3 regions of the Brevibacillus sp. FSL L8-0520 genome follow, and region 2 is predicted to be linked to each of the others. Evidence: riboswitches for the same ligand, from Rfam matches in the RefSeq annotation. Region 2 holds a riboswitch; each other region holds the start of a gene.

Region 1 (6,667 bases), 2.5 Mb from region 2:
TATCACAGCTGATGCCGGGATGCATGTTCTTTCCAGCTTTACCATCGGTCTGTCGTGTATTGCTGTCGGCAAAATTCCTGAAGCCGCCGTTTTGTCGCCGGCGTCAGCTCCTCGGGAAGCCCATCCCACGTAAAAAAGCGCATTTCCTCTACCTCGGGGTCACTCGTGTCGCGTTCGTGCAAACGGTATTCCCCGACATGAAAAAGGGCAATGTAATCCCGTTTTCCTTCTCTTTCGCTGTAATACAAATGGCATAGCGACAGCGACTCTGCTTCTGCGCGGCACTCTTCCCACAGCTCGCGTCTCGCCGCATCGGCAAATGATTCCCCTCGCTCGACACCTCCCCCTGGCAAGTACCATCCCTGGACATAGGTGTGGCGAACCAGCAGTACACCCTTGTCCCTGTCTGTCACGATGATGCGCACTCCCAGTGTCAGAGGCTTTCTGAGACGCCAGTACCATCTAAGCAGCGAATGATACCATGCCACGGTCCTCCACACTCCCTGTCTTTGAAAACTTGCTTTCATCTGTCACCATTTTACATTACCTTTCTTCTCCCTGCTATGCGGACAGAAGCAACAAAAAACGTCGGGCCCTTGGAGAAATCGTCACATCGAACAAGAAAACGGGCCAATCGTGTCGATGGCCCGCCGCATGTCTGCGATTCACGCAAATCTTCTTTCCAATTCCCTTACCATGGCTTCCGCTTTTCGCATCCAGTGCTCATCGACTGCGGCATCCTTGTCTACCGGCTCCTGAAATTGATTCATGGCCGCAGACGCAACGGCAGAGTAGTAGCCGATGTCCGATTCAATCCCCTCTCGGTAGACGTGCTTCAGGACAAACGGCGTTCCGAGCTCCAGCCAGGCGTCTTCGCTGTCCAGCTCGCCCTCCTGCACCTGAACGGGAATCCGCAGAAAGACCATGCCCGCTTCGTCCAGCTTTTTATCCAAATAACCCGCATTGTAATCCCAGTTTGCCAAGGTAAAGCCGTCCGGCTCCAGAGCTTCCCGAAAAAAACCATACGTCCCTCTCGTTCCCGGCAAACTGCTTTGAATGGTTTGCATCCAATCCCTGCCTTTCCGACATTTTGCCGTTAGTGTGTGACAAATGGGGGAGAAGTAGTCATTGAAGGACGTTTGGAAAACCTGGCTTTGCCAGGCTTTATGGCGAAGCCTCAGTTGGACCAAAAAAAGCCTCAAGGCGGCTTTGCCTGGAGGCTTTTTGCACTTGGATGCTCACACCTGTACACTCGCCTAGATCAGCGCGATGGACAGCAGAGAGAACAGCGTCAAAGGAATGACTCTTTTCCGGCAGCGGCGACGTGGAATCGGTGCCACGCAGGATGATTCCAACGTTTTTACGACGGGCGGACATGGTACGGGTGGCGGCGGTGGCGGCGGAGCTGGTGCGATCGGTCTGTACGGCGGAAATGGCGGATACGGAGGAAATGGGTACGGAGGGTACGGTGGATATGGCGGGAAAGGACTGACACCCGGGCGGACATCCTCGGCCGGACTGACCCTTTGATCTTTCGGTTTTTCCGTTTCCGCCGGACTTACCCGTGTCGGTCTTTCTAATGGCGCCACCAAGGGAACGCACGGTATGCAATAAGGCTGTACAGGCGGCTGTATGAAAGACTGTACAAAGGACTGTACAAAAGGGAATGGTCTTGTGACACTTTCCGGAGAAACCGCTGTGTAGGGGCTGACCTCAGAATAAGGCATCATTCCGGGATACAGACGGGCGTTCGGTCCCGTCGCGAATGGACTGACTGCTGTATACGGACTTACGCCAGGATAAGGACGACTGTTGGGCCCTGTTTCATACGGGCTTACCGCCGTATACGGGCTAACCCCTGGATACGGTCGGGCGTTGGGCCCCGTTGCATATGGACTGACTGCTGTATATGGACTAACCCCCGGATGCGGTCGGGAATTGGGTCCCGTTGCATATGGACTGACTGCTGTATACGGGCTGACTCCGGGATACGGACGGGCGTTCGGCCCTCCGCTCGCAAATGGGCTGACCGCTGTAAAGGGCGGACGCATATTGGGATCGGCCGGGTCGTACGGGGAACTGTAGGACACTTGCTCTACATCCAACTCATAGCCATCCCAGTCTACTTCCTCCGCCTCGTCGTCATCCACCTCTTCTTCGACTTCCAGATAGACGTGGTCGTTGTCCCAGTCTACGATCTCTCCTTCGTATATCTGTCCATCCAGCGCTTCGATCCGAACCTTTTGCCGGGCATGCTCCTGGCAAACGTTTTGGACCGTATGGCGGATATCCTTGATCATGCTGACAGCGGCAGTGTCAACATGAAACAATTGCTTCTTAGACTCCTCCATCTATTTGACTCCTCCCCTCTGGTGTTTCTTTATTACCATATACGCCAGCCTATGGGGAGGTGTCTATTTTCCAGAGGGGACCAGCCCATTTTCCGATCAGGCCGTACCCATGAGCCTTATCTGTTTGTTGTCGACCCGAGGAACCGGGATGGCAAAAAGGGTTGCAGCGCATCTTCGCGTCCGCTCTCCACATAATCCGCCATCACCTTTGCTGTGACCGGAGAAAGCAAAATGCCGTTCCGAAAGTGGCCGCCCGCAATGGAAACGCCCTGCCATCCCGGTACGGGTCCAAGCAGCGGCATGCTGTCTGCTGTAGCGGGACGCAAGCCTGCCCACGCCTGCTGGAAGGCTGCTGAATGCAGAGCGGGCACATACGGCATCACACCGTCCAATACTTTCGCAAGACCGCTCAGCGTGACATGCCGCTGAAAGCCCGCTTCATCCTCGGTCGCTCCAAGGACGATCTTCCCATCCAGCTTGGGCGTGATGTACCCGGATGTGCCGAAGATGACGGTACGCAAAGGGATTCCGCTGGACGATACCGATGCCACCTGCCCGCGTACCGGTCTGACGGGCACAGCAAAATCGAGCCATTCGGCCATAATCCCGGCCCATGCGCCAGATGCGATCACGGTATGCCCGGCTCGCAGAGGCCCCGTGGTCGTTTCTACACCGACGATCCTGCCCCCTTCTTTTGCCATTCCGGTTACAACAGAGCCGGAAAGAAGCGTCGCTCCCATTTTTTTGCAAGCGGCTACCAGAGCATTCAGCAGCATGCGGTTGTTGATGTGCCCTTCTTCAGGCGAGTAGATCCCCGCGATCGCCTGCTCGGTCAAGAGCGGCTCGACTCTCCGCATCTCTTCCCCTGTCATCCACTCAACCGCATAGCCCGATGCCTTTTGCCACTTGTATTTTTCCAGCAACGCGCCCGACTCCGGCTCGGTAAGAGCTACTGTCAGCAGTCCGGATTTGCACGCCTGCACGTCAATGCCTGTCCTCGCTTCCAGCTCCTCTGCCCATTTCGGATAGAGCTCCAGCGACTTCATGCCCAGCTCCAGCATCGGCCCTGGCTGCGAAAATTCCTTCAGCGGCGCCAGCATTCCCGCTGCTGCCGATGAAGCCTGGCCTCCCCATTCTCCTTGCTCCACTACAGTCACGGCCATTCCTCTACAGGACAATTCATAGGCGAGACTGAGTCCGATGATGCCTCCGCCAACAAGTAAACAGTCGGTCATGCTGCTTCCTCTCCTTATCAAATGGAAAAGCCCACCCTCTCCGGCAGGAAAAGGTGGGCACAACACGCATCCAACGCATCAACGGGCGAAAAAATATCCGCCTGTAACCACTTCCCTGCGCCAGCATGATCTGGATCAGGTGCAAAGGGTCGACGGTCATCGCTTCCGTCCTCTCAGCCCAGCAAGATGGACTCCCCCAGTTACTTTTCATTCTATCAGTTGTCTTCTTCAGTATAGTCCTCTGGCCGCAAATCTGACAAGGGCTGAACTTAATCTTCGTCCTTCACGTCGTAGCTCTCCGGGATCGGCTCATGCTTCTGTTCATCCTCAAACTCCCGGAGCTTTCGGATCTGTTCCAGATGATGCTGAAACTGCTCCTTGTTGATCAGATACTCTTCCCCGTTGTGAACGGCACGGATTCGCCCTTCGCGGATTTTTTCCAGAATGAACGTCTCCGGCAATTCCAGATACTCGGATGTTTCGGCTACAGTCAGGTAGGTTTTAGTCGTCTCCACGAATTCTCGCTTCCAATTCTTCTTTCATTTTTTCAAAGCCGGGCCGCCCGAGCAATGCAAACATGTTGGCTTTGTAGGCCTCTACCCCGGGCTGGTCAAACGGATTGACCCCCAAGAGGTAGCCGCTGATCGCACAGGCTTTTTCAAAAAAATACACCAGCTCACCAAAATGATACGCTGTCAGCCTGGGAATTTCCACTACGAGATTCGGAACACCCCCATCTACGTGGGCCAGCATCGCTCCCTGCAGCACCTTTTGGCGGACGAAATCCATCCCTTTTCCAGAGAGATACTGCAAGCCGTCCAGATTGGCCGGGTCGTCTCCGATGGTGACGTCAACGTCAGATTTATGCACGGTCAAGACGGTTTCAAACAAGTGCCGTGTTCCGCTTTGCAGATATTGGCCGATGGAGTGGAGATCGGTTGAATACTCTGCGGATACAGGAAAAATCCCCTTGTTGTCCTTCCCTTCCGACTCGGCAAAGAGCTGCTTCCACCATTCCGCGAAAAAACGGAACCGGGGTTCGTAGCCGACCAGCACTTCAATCAGCTTGCCCCTTCGATACAGAATATTGCGGACAGCGGCATATTGGTAGCAAGGATTGTCTGCCAGCACCGGCGACAAAAACCGCTCTCTGGCATCTGCCGCTCCTTGCATCAGCTCATCCATATCGATTCCGCCGACAGCGATCGGCAAAAGACCGACGGGAGTAAGAATCGAAAAGCGTCCGCCCACATCCTCGGGAATGACAAAGGTCTCATACCCCTCGCTCTCGGCAAGCTGGCGGAGCGCTCCCTTCGCTCTGTCTGTCGTAGCGTAAATCCGGCTGCGGGCTTTTGGTCGTCCGTACTTTTTCTCCATCCAGCTGCGAAACAGGCGAAAAGCGATAGCCGGTTCCATTGTCGTTCCCGATTTGGAAATGACATTCAAAGAGACTTCTTTTCCCTCCAGCAGCTCCAGAAGATGAGCGAGGTAGACCGGACTGATGTTGTTGCCGACAAAATAAATCTCCGGTACCCGTCGTTTGCCCGCAGGCAGAAGATTGGTGAAGTGATGCCCGAGCATCTCCAGCGCTGCCTTGGCTCCAAGATACGACCCGCCAATGCCGATGACCAAGAGCACATCCGAATTCTCCTGGATTCTCGTCGCTGCCTGGACGATACGTTCCCGTTCACTTTTCTCGCATTTGATCGGCAAGTCCAGCCAGCCGCGAAGCTCGCTCCCTGCTCCCGTCCCCTGATGGAGCTGTATGTGCGAGCGCAATACTTCAGGAGCTAGCTGGTCTAAATCTGTCTGCTCGAAAAATTTGCACGCATGGGAGTAGTCAAAACGAAGCGTCTGGTTCATAGCTCCCTCCCTTGGAAATCCTGCTATGCTCCCTACATCTTATCGCTTCGGCCGGGCAAGGGTTCGACAAAGACAGCGCCCCATTTTTCCTTCACTTCTCCCTGCTCCCATGGTTTTGTGAAATTGTGAACATTCCATGAACAAAAAGGTTACCTTGTTACTTTTTTACTTGCCCCCCGTAAAACAGTTTCGTAAAGAAGGTATACATTATTTGGCAAGGGGATTAGAAGACATGAAAAAACGATGGTGGATGATCGGGTCCGTCGCCGCCGTACTGGTGATCGGAACCGTTAGCGTAAATCTTTTGAGTCCCGGTCAGGCGATGGGCATGCCTGTCCAGATCGGGACAGTAGCCACATCTGCGCTGGAAAGCCGCATCCTGACCTCCGGCAGTGTAGTCGTGGAGGATAAATACAGGGTGTACGCAAATGTGAACGGGACGCTGCGTGAATTCTCCGTCAAAGAAGGCGATCTCGTTAAAAAAGGGCAGGTTATCGGGAAGATTGACACCTCTGACGTAGAGAGCCGACTCCTGGAGCTGGACGCACAGATTGAACTGGCACGAGCGAATCTGTCCAAAGCGCAAGCAGGAAATGAACCGGAAGAGCTGGCACAGGAAAAAGAACGGGTCGCCCAAGCCCAGCGCGAGCACGATGCCGCTCAAAAGGAATACGATCGGCTGCAGCAGCTGTTCGCATCCGGGGCCACTACGCAGCAAGAGGTGGACAAGGCAAAAAGCCAGCTCGATTCTACGCTCTCGTCACTGAACGTCTCCAAGCAGCAGCTGGCATTGAAGCAAAAGGGACCGCGCAAAGAGGAGCTCGCTTCTCTGCAAGCGCAAATCAACAAGCTTCAGGTGGAGAAGGCACAACTGGAGAAGGAGCGCACCCAAAGCGTGTTGGTCGCTCCCGAAAACGGCACCGTCATCAGCCTGGCTGCAGACAACGGCCAGTACGTAAACAAAGGAACGGAGATCTTTACACTCGCGAACCTGAACAACCTGCTCATCCAGGCCGATATCAGCGAGTCCGACGTAAGCAAAATAAAGCTCGGTCAATCGGCAGTCATCGAGGGCAGCTCTCTTGGAAAGCAGAAGCTGAATGCCAAAGTGGTGCGAATCTCCCCGATTGCCGTAACCACGCAAAACAGCTCCGGGCAAGGTGAAAAAACACGCGTCAAAGTCACTCTCCAGCCTGATGGCGACGTCTCGGCTCTCAA
Region 2 (6,667 bases):
TCGGCGTCACTGTCCTGCCCAAACCATACGTCGACTTTATCCAGAATGGAAAAATTGCCGCCGTCCCGTTCGCCAGTCCGATCACCCGCCAGATCGGCATCATTTACCGGGCGGACAAATATATGTGCGCCGCCACGCGGGTTTTCCTCGAAAACCTGATCGGGACTGCCAAAAGGATGGAGTAACCGCAATCGCCCCACCCTTAAACGATAGACAGGTTTGCAGCGGCTTTACACTTTCATAAAAAAAGAGGCGTAATGCGCGAGCATACGCCTCCAAGAGGTTCTATCAACGAGGTGAGTAAAGAGCCATGAACAAATGGGTGCTGCTGCCTACGATATCGCCTTCTTACTTGCCAACAGCCTTTCGGACATCCGCCATGCTCGCCCCGAAGTTGATATGGTACACCGTACCGTTCAATACGAGTGCAGGCACAGATTTCACTCCCAGTTTTTCCGCCTCGTCCAGCTTGTCCGGATGCTGGGCGAAATGAATGGTTTCCACATCGGTTTTGGTACGGTCGAGATACGGCAAAATGGCCTGTTCCGCATCGACGCATACACTGCATCCAGCATGATAAAACACAGCTTTCGCCATCCTTTTCTCTCCTCCTCTCCTGATGTAATACAAGGGCCCTTAGCTATAAGGTAGCGATTTTGGCAGGCAGCATCAATTCCAAATCCGATATGATAAGGATTGGTTTAGCGAATGAACACATGGAAAGCAGAGACGGTGCCCCGCTTGGTCAGTTGCCGCCTTTTGATTGCCGATAGGCGCTGTGATTGGTCGGTCCGACAAACGAGCGCAAGGAAAACGAGTGACGGATGCCCTCGGTAATAAACGCTTTTGCGGTCGCAACTGCCTCTGGCACTGACCTTCCCTTTGCCAATTCCGCGGTGATTGCGGCAGAGTAGGAGCAGCCCGCCCCGTGCGTATTTGTCGTGCGGATCTTTTCCACTTCGAAAATGTCAAAGCTGCTGCCGTCATACAATAGGTCAATCGCATTGTCTCCCGGCAGCCGCCCTCCCCCTTTTACCAGCACATAAGACGGACCGAGCCGGTGAATGCGTCTGGCCGCTTCCTTCATCTCTTCCACAGATTGCAGCGGTGCCATGCCGCTCAGCTTGGCCGCCTCGATCAGATTGGGCGTCACGACGGTCGCCAGCGGAACCAGCACTTCGCGGAGGCACTCATTTACTTCCGGGTGCAGTTCTTCATCGACGCCTTTGCAAATCATGACGGGATCGATAACGATCGTTTGAATGCCGCTCGCGGCGATTGCTTGGGCCACAAGCTCGATGACCCGGATAGAGCCTAGCATGCCTGTCTTGCAAGCATCCGCTCCGATCACCTCCAGTGCCGTTCGTAGCTGCGCTGCTACCGTGTCCGGTTCAACCGGAAAAACATGATGGCCCCAGCTTTCATCTTGCGCGACAATCGTCGTCAAGGCCGACATCCCGTAAACCCCCAGCTCCTGAAAGGTTTTGAGATCGGCCTGAATACCCGCTCCTCCGCTGGAATCCGATCCGGCTATGGTCACTGTTTTATACACTTGCATGTCTGCCCTTCCTCCTTCATGGTGCTTTTTTAAGCATCGTGCTTGCCTCTCCAAATCCGTGACACTGAATCTTTTTAGGCACTCCGTCTTATTTATTTCGGCGAAACAAGTCCTGCGCCTTCTTTAATCCCAGGATCAGCGCATCTACGTCTTCTTCGGTGTTGTAGAGATAGAAGCTGGCCCGTGCCGTCGCCGCTTGTCCAAACCATTTCGCCAGCGGCTGTGCGCAGTGGTAACCGGCACGGATGGCGATCCCTTCTGCATCGAGCACGGTAGCCAGATCATGGGGATGGATCTCCCCCAGTTGAAACGTCAGGATGGACGTCCGATGCCGCAGCGGCCCCAGCACTTTGCATTCTTTGAGCTCCTGCAACCGCTCCAGTGCGTAGCCAACCAGCCTGCGGTCATGCCGTTCGATCTTCTCCATGCCGATTTGAGCGAGGAAATCAATCGCAGCCCCCAGCCCAATCGCTCCCGCAATCAAAGGGGTTCCCGCTTCCAGCCGGTACGGAAGCTCTTTCCACGACGCCCATTCGGCATCGACCGACTCAACCATCTCTCCTCCATACTCAACAGGTACCAATTGCTCCAGCAATGGACGCTTCCCGTACAAAACTCCAATTCCTGTAGGACCGCACATTTTGTGACCGGAGAAAACGTAAAAGTCGCAGTCCATCTGCCCCACATCGACTGGTGAATGAGGCGCTCCCTGCGCACCGTCGACAACCAAAACTCCTCCGTGTGCATGGACGATGCCGGCGATCTCTCTGAGCGGTACTACATCTCCCAAGACGTTGGATATATGGTGGAGTGCTGCGATTTTAGTCCGTGGGGTCACCACTGAACGGACAGCTTCCGGCGTTATCGTCCCATCTTCCTGCAAGGGAATGAATTTCAGTGTTGCCCCGGCCGCTTTTGCCGCCTGCTGCCAAGGGATCAGGTTGCTGTGATGCTCGGCCAATGAAATGACGATCTCGTCGCCTTCGCAAAGGACCAAACGGCCGTATCCGCTGGCGATCAGATTCAAGGCGCTCGTCGTCCCCCGGGTAAAAACAATCTCGGCCGCTTCGCTTGCGCGGATGAAAGCACGGACCTTTTCTCTCGCCGCCTCGTACATGTCTGTCGCCTTTGCCCCCAGGTAGTGGACTCCCCTGTGAACGTTGGCGTTTGCCATCCGATAAAATGCTTCCAGCGCCTCAATCACCTGAACCGGTTTTTGGGCAGTGGCTGCGTTGTCCAAATATACAAGCCGCTTCCCGTAGATCGGGACATTCATAATCGGGAAGCATTGCTTCACTTCATGCGGATTCATATCGCTCTCAACTTCCTTTCCGGGATTTACCCGTAAGGATAGCCGCGGCAAACCAATAGTTCAATTCAATTATTTATATTAAAATCATTTGATTATCCTATAGATGGTTGGATTTGTCTTGAAACGTTTCCCTCTTCTTTTTCGTTTACTATATTGAGAGGGTTCGTACTTTGGGAAGCATGTCGCTGCGGCATCACATCAAAAACGGGGGTTAACTCCGGGGTTAGGGAGGCAGTATCATGGCAGTGAATTCCAGAACTCACGTGCTCCGTTTCGTCATCCTTTGTCTATCTGCACTCATCTGCGGGTGTTCACAGCAACAAGCGCCCCACCCGGGAGCGGCGCTGGAATCGCTTTTTCATTCAGGAAAAGGGAAAGCCATATGGGTACATCACTACCGGGAAGACTCCATCAAAGCGCAACCGGAGCTTCTCTCCCTGTACTCGGATAAAACCGAGCAGATTGCCGTCGTTGATTGGATCTCCGGCAGCGAAAAAGTGGAGCAATTAACGGGAACGGCTGATTCGCTGTTCATTTTGCAGTTTGAATATGAAACGGCCAACAAGGTTTCAGACTACGCGTATATGATGTACGTGGAAACGCGGGAAGGAGAGCATTATCTCAAGCCGTTTACGATGGGGCCGAAGTTTCATCTCGACTCTTATAAGCAAGAGGATGGAGACGCGATTCTCTCCTCGGTGGGAATGGACCAATGGTACAAGCTGGACAAAGCTTTGCACGATGTCTTTCCTCCTGCTGCGACAAAACCTCTTGAACAATTGGGAAAAAGTAGTTATGCTATGGTGGAAACAACAAACTATTTCTAAACAATGATGCACGGGAGCTTGGGGATGACCAGGCTGAGAGGACGGCTACTCTGTCGTCGACCGTTGAACCTGAACTGGGTAATGCCAGCGGAGGAATGTTTATATAGACCGGAGAGGACTGCGTATGCTTGCGTCCCTTTCCTGTCTGCTCTCGCGTCTGGCGTCGCAAGTTTTTTTGCGGCGTTTTGTTTTTGTCATGCAGACGCGTCTTCTTCCGCCTCCATCAGGGTTCATGCCGCGTGCAACCATGACAAGGAGGTTTTTTTCATGTCCATTCCACACGCATCTTCCCTCAACCTGACGGCTGTACAGCCTTTCCCTGGCAGCCGCAAAGTGTACCAGGTCGGCAGCAGGCCTGATCTTCGCGTCCCGATGCGGGAAATCCAGCTTTCGCCATCCCAGGGCATGTACGGAGAAATTCCCAACCCACCCATTCGCGTCTATGACACCAGCGGCGAGTATACGGCGACCGACTACATTGCCGACATTCAAAAAGGACTGCCTTCCCTGCGGCAGCCCTGGATTGCGGAAAGAAACGATACGGAATCCTACGCGGGACGCCCGGTGCAGCCTGTCGATAACGGCTTCAAAAGCGCCGAGCAGCTTGAAGCAGTACCTGTTTTCCCCCGAAATGACCGCAAGCCGCTTCGGGCCAAAAAAGGCAGCGTCGTCACACAGCTCCACTACGCCCGCCGCGGCATCATCACGCCGGAAATGGAATTCGTCGCCATCCGCGAAGGAGTTTCGCCGGAATTCGTCAGAGCCGAGATCGCCAGCGGCCGCGCGATCCTGCCGGCCAACATCAACCATCCGGAATTGGAGCCGATGATTATCGGTCGTCATTTTCACGTGAAGGTAAACGCAAACATCGGCACATCCGCGGTCACCTCCTCCATCGGTGAAGAAGTGGAAAAAATGATGTGGGCCACCCGCTGGGGAGCCGACACCATCATGGACCTTTCCACCGGAAAACACATTCACACGACCCGGGAGTGGATTATCCGCAACAGTCCCGTGCCGATCGGTACTGTCCCGATTTATCAGGCACTGGAAAAAGTAAATGGCAAAGCCGAGGAGCTGACTTGGGAGATCTACCGGGATACGTTGATCGAACAGGCCGAGCAGGGAGTGGATTACTTTACGATCCACGCAGGGGTGCTGCTCCGCTATATCCCGCTGACCGCCAATCGGGTGACCGGAATCGTCTCCCGCGGCGGCTCCATCATGGCGGCCTGGTGCCTGGCCCACCATCAGGAAAACTTCCTGTACACGCATTTTGAAGAGATTTGCGAAATCCTGAAGGCATACGACATTTCCGTCTCGCTCGGTGACGGACTGAGGCCGGGGTCCATCGACGATGCGAACGACGAAGCCCAGTTCGCCGAATTGGAGACGCTTGGGGAATTGACCAAGATCGCCTGGAAGCATGATGTGCAGGTGATGATCGAAGGTCCCGGACACGTGCCGATGCACCAGATCAAAGAGAATATGGATAAGCAGCTTGAGCTTTGCCACGAAGCGCCATTCTACACGCTGGGCCCGCTCACGACCGATATCGCTCCCGGCTACGATCACATCACGTCCGCTATCGGCGCCGCGATGATCGGCTGGTTTGGCACCGCGATGCTCTGCTACGTCACCCCGAAGGAACATCTCGGCCTGCCAAACAAGGAGGACGTGCGCAACGGCCTGATCGCCTACAAAATCGCCGCCCATGCCGCCGATCTGGCAAAAGGACATCCGCGAGCCAAGCTTCGCGACGACGCGCTTTCCAAGGCGCGGTTTGAATTCCGCTGGAACGATCAGTTCAACCTCTCGCTTGACCCTGAGCGGGCACGCGAGTATCACGACGAGACTCTCCCTGCCGAAGGGGCAAAATCTGCCCATTTTTGCTCAATGTGCGGCCCCAAATTTTGCAGCATGAAAATCACCCAGGATATTCGCGCCTACGCCCGAGACAACCAGCTTTCGGTCCATGCGGCTATCGACGAGGGGCTGCAGGAAAAAGCCAGGGAATTCCGCGAGCAGGGAGGACAACTGTACAAAGGGACGGACAGGAAATGAAGCGGGATGCCGATATAGGAAAACTGCGTGATCCCGGCCAGCTGCGTGCTGAAATCAAGCGGTTGGAGTCGGCTTTAGCCGCACTCCGCGCGCAGCTTGGGACTGCCCAAAAAGCATGTGATCACGATTTTCTGGAGACCCCGCTTTCCCGCATGTGCCGAAAATGCCAGTGGACGGAAAGTCTTTATTATTAAAGGAGCGACTGCGGCGCTGGGTTACAGCACTGTTTCCGATGGCGAAACCGACTTTTAAAATGCCAGCGGCCTACCTGTTTCGATCAGTGTCTTCGTGCTGCTGAGGATCATCCACCATGCCTTCGCGCTGTTATCGTATGACAGATCATTCTCATGCCAACGGTCATGGGTCAGGGTCAGCTTTGTGGACGCGCCGGCCGGTTCGAGCCGATAAGTGATGCGCGATTCGTACCGTTCCTGGCCGGAGTGGTAGGAATCGCCGACAAAGTGGGTAAAGCTGAGCGTCTTGGCCTGCTCGCACTGCAAAATGACGCCGTAGACGTGGATGGTTTTATCTCCGTCTGCGCCCGGGCCGATATAGCGGATCGGGTCTCCTTCACGGAACGTTGACTCGGTCACACAGCCCCCGTAAATGGCTTTTACCCCATCTGGCGAGACGAGCGTGTCCCACACCTGCTCTGGGGTTGCCAATACGTAAAATTCGTAGTGCAAGTCGGTTGGTTTCATCTTTGAAAGTCCCCCTCGTATCGTTAGTGTTTTGTATGGCAAAAAGGTTTCCGCCCCATAGAGATCTGATACCCGGAGCTTTTTCGAGTATATCCACTCATCCCTGACAATCGCTGTCAGTGGAGAAATAGGTTACAGAAAAAAAGGCGGGTGCTATACTTGTTAACAGATACCCGTTGAGGGAGTGGGGGTAAAATGGGGCCAT
Region 3 (6,667 bases), 650 kb from region 2:
TCGGCTCAGTGCCCGCAGCCGATTTAGCAGCATCTGGCTTCTCCTGATTTTCGCTCTGTGCGCCACACGCTGCCAGACTCGCAGCCAGAGAAAGCGTCAAAAGCGTTTTCGTCCATTTGTTCATGATTCTCTCCTACCTATCCTATCGTTTTTTATCTTTTCTGTTTCGCGTCTGAGGGGAAGCCCACAGCTCCAGCCTTCCTGCCAGCCAGAAGAGCAGCATACCAAGTATGGATAACAAAAGAACGGAAGCAAACAAGGCTGGCGCCTGGAAGTTGCCCGATGCCCGCCGGCCGAAATAGCCGAGACCTTCGCTCGCCCCAAGCCATTCACCGATGGTGGCACCCGACACGCTGTAGGTAGCCGCCACCTTTAAGCCGCTAAAGAAATGGGGCAGACTGGCCGGGAGCTGAAGCTTGCTGAACAACTGCCATTTGTTCGCTCCCATCGTACGCAGCAAATTCATCATTTCCCGGTCGCAGGCCTTCAGACCATCGTACGTGCTAACGACGATAGGAAAGAAGGTAAACAGGATCGTCACCGCGATTTTTCCCGTCAAATCATAGCCAAACCACAAAATGAAAACGGGTGACAGCGCGATGATGGGTATCGTTTGCGAAATGACAATGTAGGGATACACCAGACGCTCGACTGTTTTGCTGAGCGTCATGACCAGTGCAAGCGAGACCCCGAACAGGATGGAGATGAAAAGTCCCAGTCCGACTTCCCTGAGCGTCGCCCACAGATGCTGTCCTAGCAGTTGTTCCCGCAAATCCCACAGCGAGAGGAGAACCGTGCTCGGCGGCGGCAAAATGAAGGCTGGAACGGCAAGCAGTCGGCAAGCAGCCTCCCAGGCGATGAGAAGCGAGATGACGGAGACGAAAAACCATAGCCCCTTTTTCAAAGACTCCTTCACGCTTCGCTCACCTCCCCATTCGCGGCACCATGGCCTCGCAGCAGCTCCCAGATTTCTCCCCGCAGAGCGTGAAATGCCGGATCATTGCGACTGGCCAACGTTCGCGGACGGGGAACAGAAACCTGCAGCTCTACCGGCTGCCGGATCGGACTGCCCAGGAGAACGACTACCCGGTCCGCCAGCAAAATCGCCTCATCGATATCATGGGTAATAAGGAGCATCGTGCTCCCGGTCTGCTGCCACATCGAGAGCAGCCATTCCTGCATTTCCATCCGCGTAATCCCATCCAGTGCGCTAAACGGCTCGTCCAGGAGCAGCAGGTCCGCTCCGGTCATCAGGGCTCTCAGGAAAGAAACGCGCTGACGCATCCCGCCAGAGAGCTCATCTGGATAGGCGTCCTTCCATTCGGCCAGGCCAAAGCGGGGAAGCTCTTCCGCAATACGCTCGCGTATTTCACTTTTGGAAAAACCTTGTATTTCGAGCGGCAAACCGGCATTTTCAGCTACAGTCCGCCACGGCATCAGCAAATCTCGCTGCGGCATGTAGCCTACACGCCCGAGACGTTCTGCCGTTGATTTTCCATCCAGACGGATCGTCCCTGTGTCTGGCTGCAGCAGTCCCGCCGCCAATTGAAACAAGGTGCTTTTCCCAATCCCGCTCGGCCCGATCAGACTGACCAGCTCGCCCTTGCTTAGCTGCAGATCGAATCCGTCCAGTATCGGTTTTTCCCCATACGAAAAGCCGACGCCCGAAAAGGCTAGTTTTTCTCGCACGGCCACATTTCCTCCGTGTAAGCCATTTCCCAGAACAAATACTCCATGCGGGACGTGTTCAGGAAATGCTCCTCCAGAATCGCCAGCTCTTTCTCTGATTTTCCTTCAGCGAGCTCATCCATCAGGTCGATCAGCCACTGCGCCAGCTGTCCAAACTCGTCGGAGCTGTACGTACGCACCCACTCCCCGTACCATTCATGCTCAAGCGCTCCCTCTACCTCGGCGAGCCGCTTGCCGATTTCCCAGTAGCTCCAGGCGCACGGCAGTACCGCGCTGACCAGCTCGGCTAGCGAGCCCTGATGAGCTACCTTCAGCATATAGCTCGTGTAGGCAAGCATCACAAACGACGGTTTGGTCTGCTCCAGCTCCTCGCGCGTGATGCCAAAGCGTTCGGCATACTGACGATGCAAGGCCATTTCGAAATTGAGCGTCGCTTCCTGCAGCGAAGCAAACCGCGCGCTCGTCGCCAGATCATGGGCTTTTGTACTGGCGATGGCAAACATTTTGGCGTATTCGATCAAATAGACGTAGTCCTGCTTCATGTAAAAACGGAAGGACTCCACAGGCAGACTTCCATCTCCCAAGCCTGTGACAAACGGGTGACGATGGGTCCGCTCCCAGATCGGAGCAACCTTTTCCCGCAAACGATGCGTAAATGTCGACAAGTCCACTCACTCCCTTTTCGTGTTGCACCAGTCCACGAGGAACCGGGCAACTGTTTGTGCAAAGACAACCAACTGCTTCGGATCAACGGATTCATTCACAGCATGAGCATGACTCAGCTCACCCGGGCCAAAGATGACGGCTGGTATGCCGGCGTGGGCAAACCATCCTGCATCCGTGACCGAAGGAGACATGTTTACCACCGCCGGGCGTCCCGTTTGCTTTTCAAATGCAGCCTGCAGCTTGAGCAGGGCCGGATGCTCCTTGTCCAGCTCCAATGACGGAAAGATCTCTCCCCGCTCCTCGATCATGGAGCGGCCTCCCCAGCGAAAAACGGGCGGATGATCCCGCAGCCACGGATCAGCGGCGGCGGCTCTGCGGACATGGTCCTCTACTTCCCGTATGATATCCTCATGCGTCTCGTCCGGATAAAAGTGAACGGTAATCCAGAGGGCGCAGCGATCCGCGAGAAAAGCCGCATGGCGTCCGCCTTCGATGACCGCAGGATTGATCGTGCTCATCCCTGGCGGAAAACCGGGGTATGATTTCATCACGGCCCAGTGCCGTTCCAAATCCTGCAGCGAGGCAATCACCTTCATCATTTTCTCAATCGCAGATGCCCCGTGGACTTTACCGCCTGCGTGAATGATCCTGCTGCGCATCCCGTCATGGAGCGTAACCGGGCTTTCAATCGTAATCCAGCCAGTGATCACTCCGCCCTGGCCTTGCATCTGCAGATCGCTTGTGTCTACGACAAGCGCGTAATCGGCCGAGTAGCCGCGCTCAATCGCAGCAAGCGTGCCGGCTTCCCCAGCTTCTTCACCGATCACGGACTGAAAGGCGAGATCGCCCTTCAGCTCTATGCCGTGCTCATGCAGCATCTGGATCGCAAACAGGCTGGCAGCGAGCGCCCCTTTCATATCGGCGACGCCGCGCCCGTACCATCTGCCGTCCCCGCCTTTGGTCAAGGCAAAAGGCGGATACGTCCAGGCGCTGTCGTCTCCGACCTCAGCTACGTCGATATGGCCGTTGATGATCAAGCTTTTGTAGTTTCTAAAGTCCGTTCCCTTCTTTACCCCCACGACGTTGTCATCGCCTGGAAAAACGGTCCAGCGGTCGACCTCGAAGCCGAGCGCTTGCAGCTTCTCTGCCACCAGCGTCTGCGCCTTGTCGCTGTTTCGGGCGGGAGGGCTTACCGTCGGCTGGGCGATCAGCTCGGAGAGAAGCGAAAACAGCTCCTCTCTACGCTCCTCAATCGCTGCTAGTACGTGCTCCACCTACTCGATCATCCCTTCAGTCGGACTGCTCGCCGATGCATACCGTTTTTTCGCGATCCGTCCGGCAAGGAAGCCTTTCCTTCCCGCTTCCACGCCCAGCTTCATCGCCTCCGCCATCAACACCGGATTGTCCGCCAGCGCGACCGCTGTATTGAGCAGGACACCGTCCGCTCCCAGCTCCATCGCCTTAGCACAGTCAGCGGGAGAACCGATGCCGGCGTCAACAATGACCGGTACTTTGGCGTCTTCGATGATGAACCGCAGATTGTTTTCGTTGATGATGCCCTGGCCCGATCCGATCGGAGAAGCTCCCGGCATGACAGCGTGAACGCCGGCCTCCTGCAGATGTTTGGCCAAAATCGGGTCGTCATTCGTATAGGTAAGCACGATAAAGCCTTCCTCTACCAAAATGCGGGAGGCTTCCAGCGTACCGATCGGATCTGGCAGCAGCGTTTTCGGATCGCCGATGACTTCCACCTTGATCATGTCGCACAAGCCGGATGCTTTCGCCAGGCGGGCAATTCGCACAGCCTCCTCAGCCGTATAGGCACCCGCCGTATTCGGAAGCAGCGTAAACTTTTTCAGATCCAATTTCTCCAGAAAATTCGGTTCATGCGGGTTTTCCAGATTTAGGCGGCGAATGGCAAAAGTCAGAATTTCTGCCTCTGATGCTGCCACCGCTTTGTCTTGTATGTCCAGATCAGGGAATTTTCCCGTCCCCAGAAGCAGCCGCGAACGAAATTCATACGGTCCGATTTTCAAAGTGTCCATCTTATTCATCCTCCACCGACAAAATGTACAATTTCAATCCGGTCCCCATCTGCGACCGGTGTCTCTTCATAACGGGTGCGATCCACAATCTCTCCGTTACGCTCCACGATCACGATCTTCTCCTGCAGCTGGTAGGACTGCAGCAGTTCACGGACAGTCGTGATTTCGGCAGCGAGCTCTACATTCTTGCCATTCAACTGTACCAGCATGTTCCCCCTCCTTCTTCGGCGCAGCATGTTCTGGCCGGTCCCAGAAAAAAAACGGCTTCATTTCGCCTGTGTCATGGAGAGAACAGACGGAAGAAGCCGTTTGAATACGGTGCATCAGGGGCAGACAGTAAAAAAACCATCCGCCTCGGATGGTTGTGGTTGTGCTTATCTGCATATGCCTAAATGTCGTTCCAAACCATTTGGAAACAGCATCGGCGTTCACGCTGATGAGCTGATACCTCTTCCTCCGCTGGCATGACCCAGGTCAGGTTCAACGGTCAGTAACGCATTCGTTACAATCTCAGCCGATTTTGCTCGACCCCCGTTTGGTATTGCGCGTGGTTATTCAATTCGATTATTACAGTATCACTCTATTTCGGGTTTGTAAAGCTTTCCTTGTACAGAATCTCCAGTTCGACCAGGCAGCGCTCCGCCCATTTTGACGTTTTGCGCAGCTTTTCCATTTCCCTCTCCAAAGCGGCTTTGAGCGATTCCTTGTAGTCGGGCAAAGTGCCGTTGAATCGGATCACGCTCGCAGCCGGAACCATGATTTTTTCCAGGTAGGAGAGAGCCGGTCTTTGGTGAAACAAGGGAACGTCCACCTCAAGCGGATTGTGCAAATCGCCCTGCGTCGGGTATTTCGTAACGGCCATAATTTTGACCAGCAATTTATCGCCGTGATTTTCTACAACCTCTGTCAGATATTCTCCCGTCTTGTATCCGACCCGGACCAGATCTCCCGGATTCCATGCATTCATCTGACTCTCCTCCTTCGTTTCCATAAGGGCGGTCGCAGCCTGATTGGACAGACTGACTGCGACTGCCACGGGTCATGTTTTACACCTGAAGCAAACCGCGCGCATGATCCAGCACGGTGTCAGCAGCCATCGTCGGAGCCCCTCCGCCCTGGGCCATCGCCGGGTTGCCGCCGCCCTTTCCATCGATCAACGGCAGCGTCTCCTTCAGCAGCTGGTTCATCGGAGCCGCCACCTGTCCGCCCCGGGCAAAAACGAGCTGCAGCTTGTCCGTTGTTGTCGCCAAAAGCGCGATGACATGCTCATCCTGCGAGGTGAGCGTACGGGCAAGCTGCTGCAATTCCTGCATGCTTCTGCCCGTGAAAGAGGCCTGGACGACACGGGCATTCCCCAGCTCGGCTGCTTCTTTCAAATACCTGGCTGCTTCATATGTCAATAGCTCTGTTTCTTTTTGCTGAAGCGAATCCTTCAAGGCCTCTTTTTCAGCCAGCAGACGCTGCAGCATATCGGCGATTTCCGCTTCGCTCGTCGTCATCATCCGGGTGAGGTCCTGCAGCAAGTGCTGCTTGCGCGTGTAGTCCGCGAGTGCCCGCCAGCCGCAGAGAAATTGAATACGTATGTTGCCTCGGTGGCGTTCCCAACCGATGATTTTGATCGGACCGACTTCTCCCGTAGTTTTCGGATGTGTCCCTCCGCACGGATTGTAGTCGTAATCCGGGATGATGACGACCCGGATATTCTCGGATACAGTAGGCTGCTTGGTGAGCGGCAGCTTTTCCAGCTCTTCGGCCGTGACAAAACGAGCGTCGATCGGACGATTTTCCAGTACCACCTGGTTTGCCTGACGCTCCGCTTTTTCAATCAGCTCCGGCGTAAGCTCGCTCAGTGCAACATCAATCGTCACGTGATCGCGTCCGAGGTGGAAGGCTACTGTCTGAGCATCTGCGAGCTTGATGAACGTCGCGGAGAGAATATGCTGTCCCGTATGCTGCTGCATATGGTCAAAACGCCTATCCCAATCGATCCTGCCCGTTACCCGCTGCGTCTTTTCCGGAAGCGGCGCATCGAGGCGATGCCTGATCTCCCCATCGACTTCCTCTACATCCGTGACGGCAACCCCTTCAATGGTTCCCGTATCACAAGGCTGTCCTCCGCCTGTCGGATAAAACGCCGTTTGGTTCAACACTACGTATGCTGTTCCGTCCGCTTCCACGCCGCGCTTGATGACATCTGCCTCAAACGTCTGCAAATCAACATCTTGATAGTACAACCTGTCGTTCATAGGTACCCCTTTCCAATCACC

Evidence for each region. A riboswitch is a leader RNA that binds a small molecule or an ion and turns the genes downstream of it on or off. The one in region 2 is predicted to bind thiamine pyrophosphate.
Region 1: another riboswitch for thiamine pyrophosphate. It lies ahead of thiO (glycine oxidase ThiO); the one in region 2 lies ahead of thiC (phosphomethylpyrimidine synthase ThiC).
Region 3: another riboswitch for thiamine pyrophosphate. It lies ahead of thiS (sulfur carrier protein ThiS); the one in region 2 lies ahead of thiC (phosphomethylpyrimidine synthase ThiC).

Annotation. Positions count from the first base shown of each region.
Region 1 is NZ_CP150171.1:1,006,816-1,013,482, reverse strand. It holds gene NSQ24_RS05275 (NUDIX domain-containing protein) at 39-488, opposite strand; gene NSQ24_RS05270 (YugN family protein) at 666-1,067, opposite strand; gene NSQ24_RS05265 (hypothetical protein) at 1,257-2,351, opposite strand; gene thiO (glycine oxidase ThiO) at 2,468-3,586, opposite strand; TPP riboswitch at 3,682-3,794, opposite strand; gene NSQ24_RS05255 (excisionase family DNA-binding protein) at 3,856-4,101, opposite strand; gene NSQ24_RS05250 (glucose-6-phosphate isomerase) at 4,088-5,449, opposite strand; gene NSQ24_RS05245 (efflux RND transporter periplasmic adaptor subunit) at 5,682-6,667, shown strand, end outside.
Region 2 is NZ_CP150171.1:3,518,787-3,525,453, forward strand. It holds gene NSQ24_RS17585 (LysR substrate-binding domain-containing protein) at 1-185, shown strand, start outside; gene NSQ24_RS17590 (thioredoxin family protein) at 349-597, opposite strand; gene pdxK (pyridoxine/pyridoxal/pyridoxamine kinase) at 746-1,558, opposite strand; gene NSQ24_RS17600 (SufS family cysteine desulfurase) at 1,647-2,870, opposite strand; gene NSQ24_RS17605 (hypothetical protein) at 3,110-3,697, shown strand; TPP riboswitch at 3,699-3,810, shown strand; gene thiC (phosphomethylpyrimidine synthase ThiC) at 3,965-5,761, shown strand; gene NSQ24_RS17615 (hypothetical protein) at 5,758-5,955, shown strand; gene NSQ24_RS17620 (SRPBCC domain-containing protein) at 6,010-6,462, opposite strand; gene NSQ24_RS17625 (antibiotic biosynthesis monooxygenase) at 6,658-6,667, shown strand, end outside.
Region 3 is NZ_CP150171.1:2,867,551-2,874,217, forward strand. It holds gene NSQ24_RS14245 (ABC transporter substrate-binding protein) at 1-124, opposite strand, end outside; gene NSQ24_RS14250 (ABC transporter permease) at 143-904, opposite strand; gene NSQ24_RS14255 (ABC transporter ATP-binding protein) at 913-1,689, opposite strand; gene tenA (thiaminase II) at 1,674-2,354, opposite strand; gene NSQ24_RS14265 (acetylornithine deacetylase) at 2,361-3,629, opposite strand; gene NSQ24_RS14270 (thiazole synthase) at 3,630-4,400, opposite strand; gene thiS (sulfur carrier protein ThiS) at 4,406-4,609, opposite strand; TPP riboswitch at 4,835-4,945, opposite strand; gene NSQ24_RS14280 (kinase-associated lipoprotein B) at 4,981-5,367, opposite strand; gene NSQ24_RS14285 (serine-tRNA(Ala) deacylase AlaX) at 5,447-6,667, opposite strand, start outside.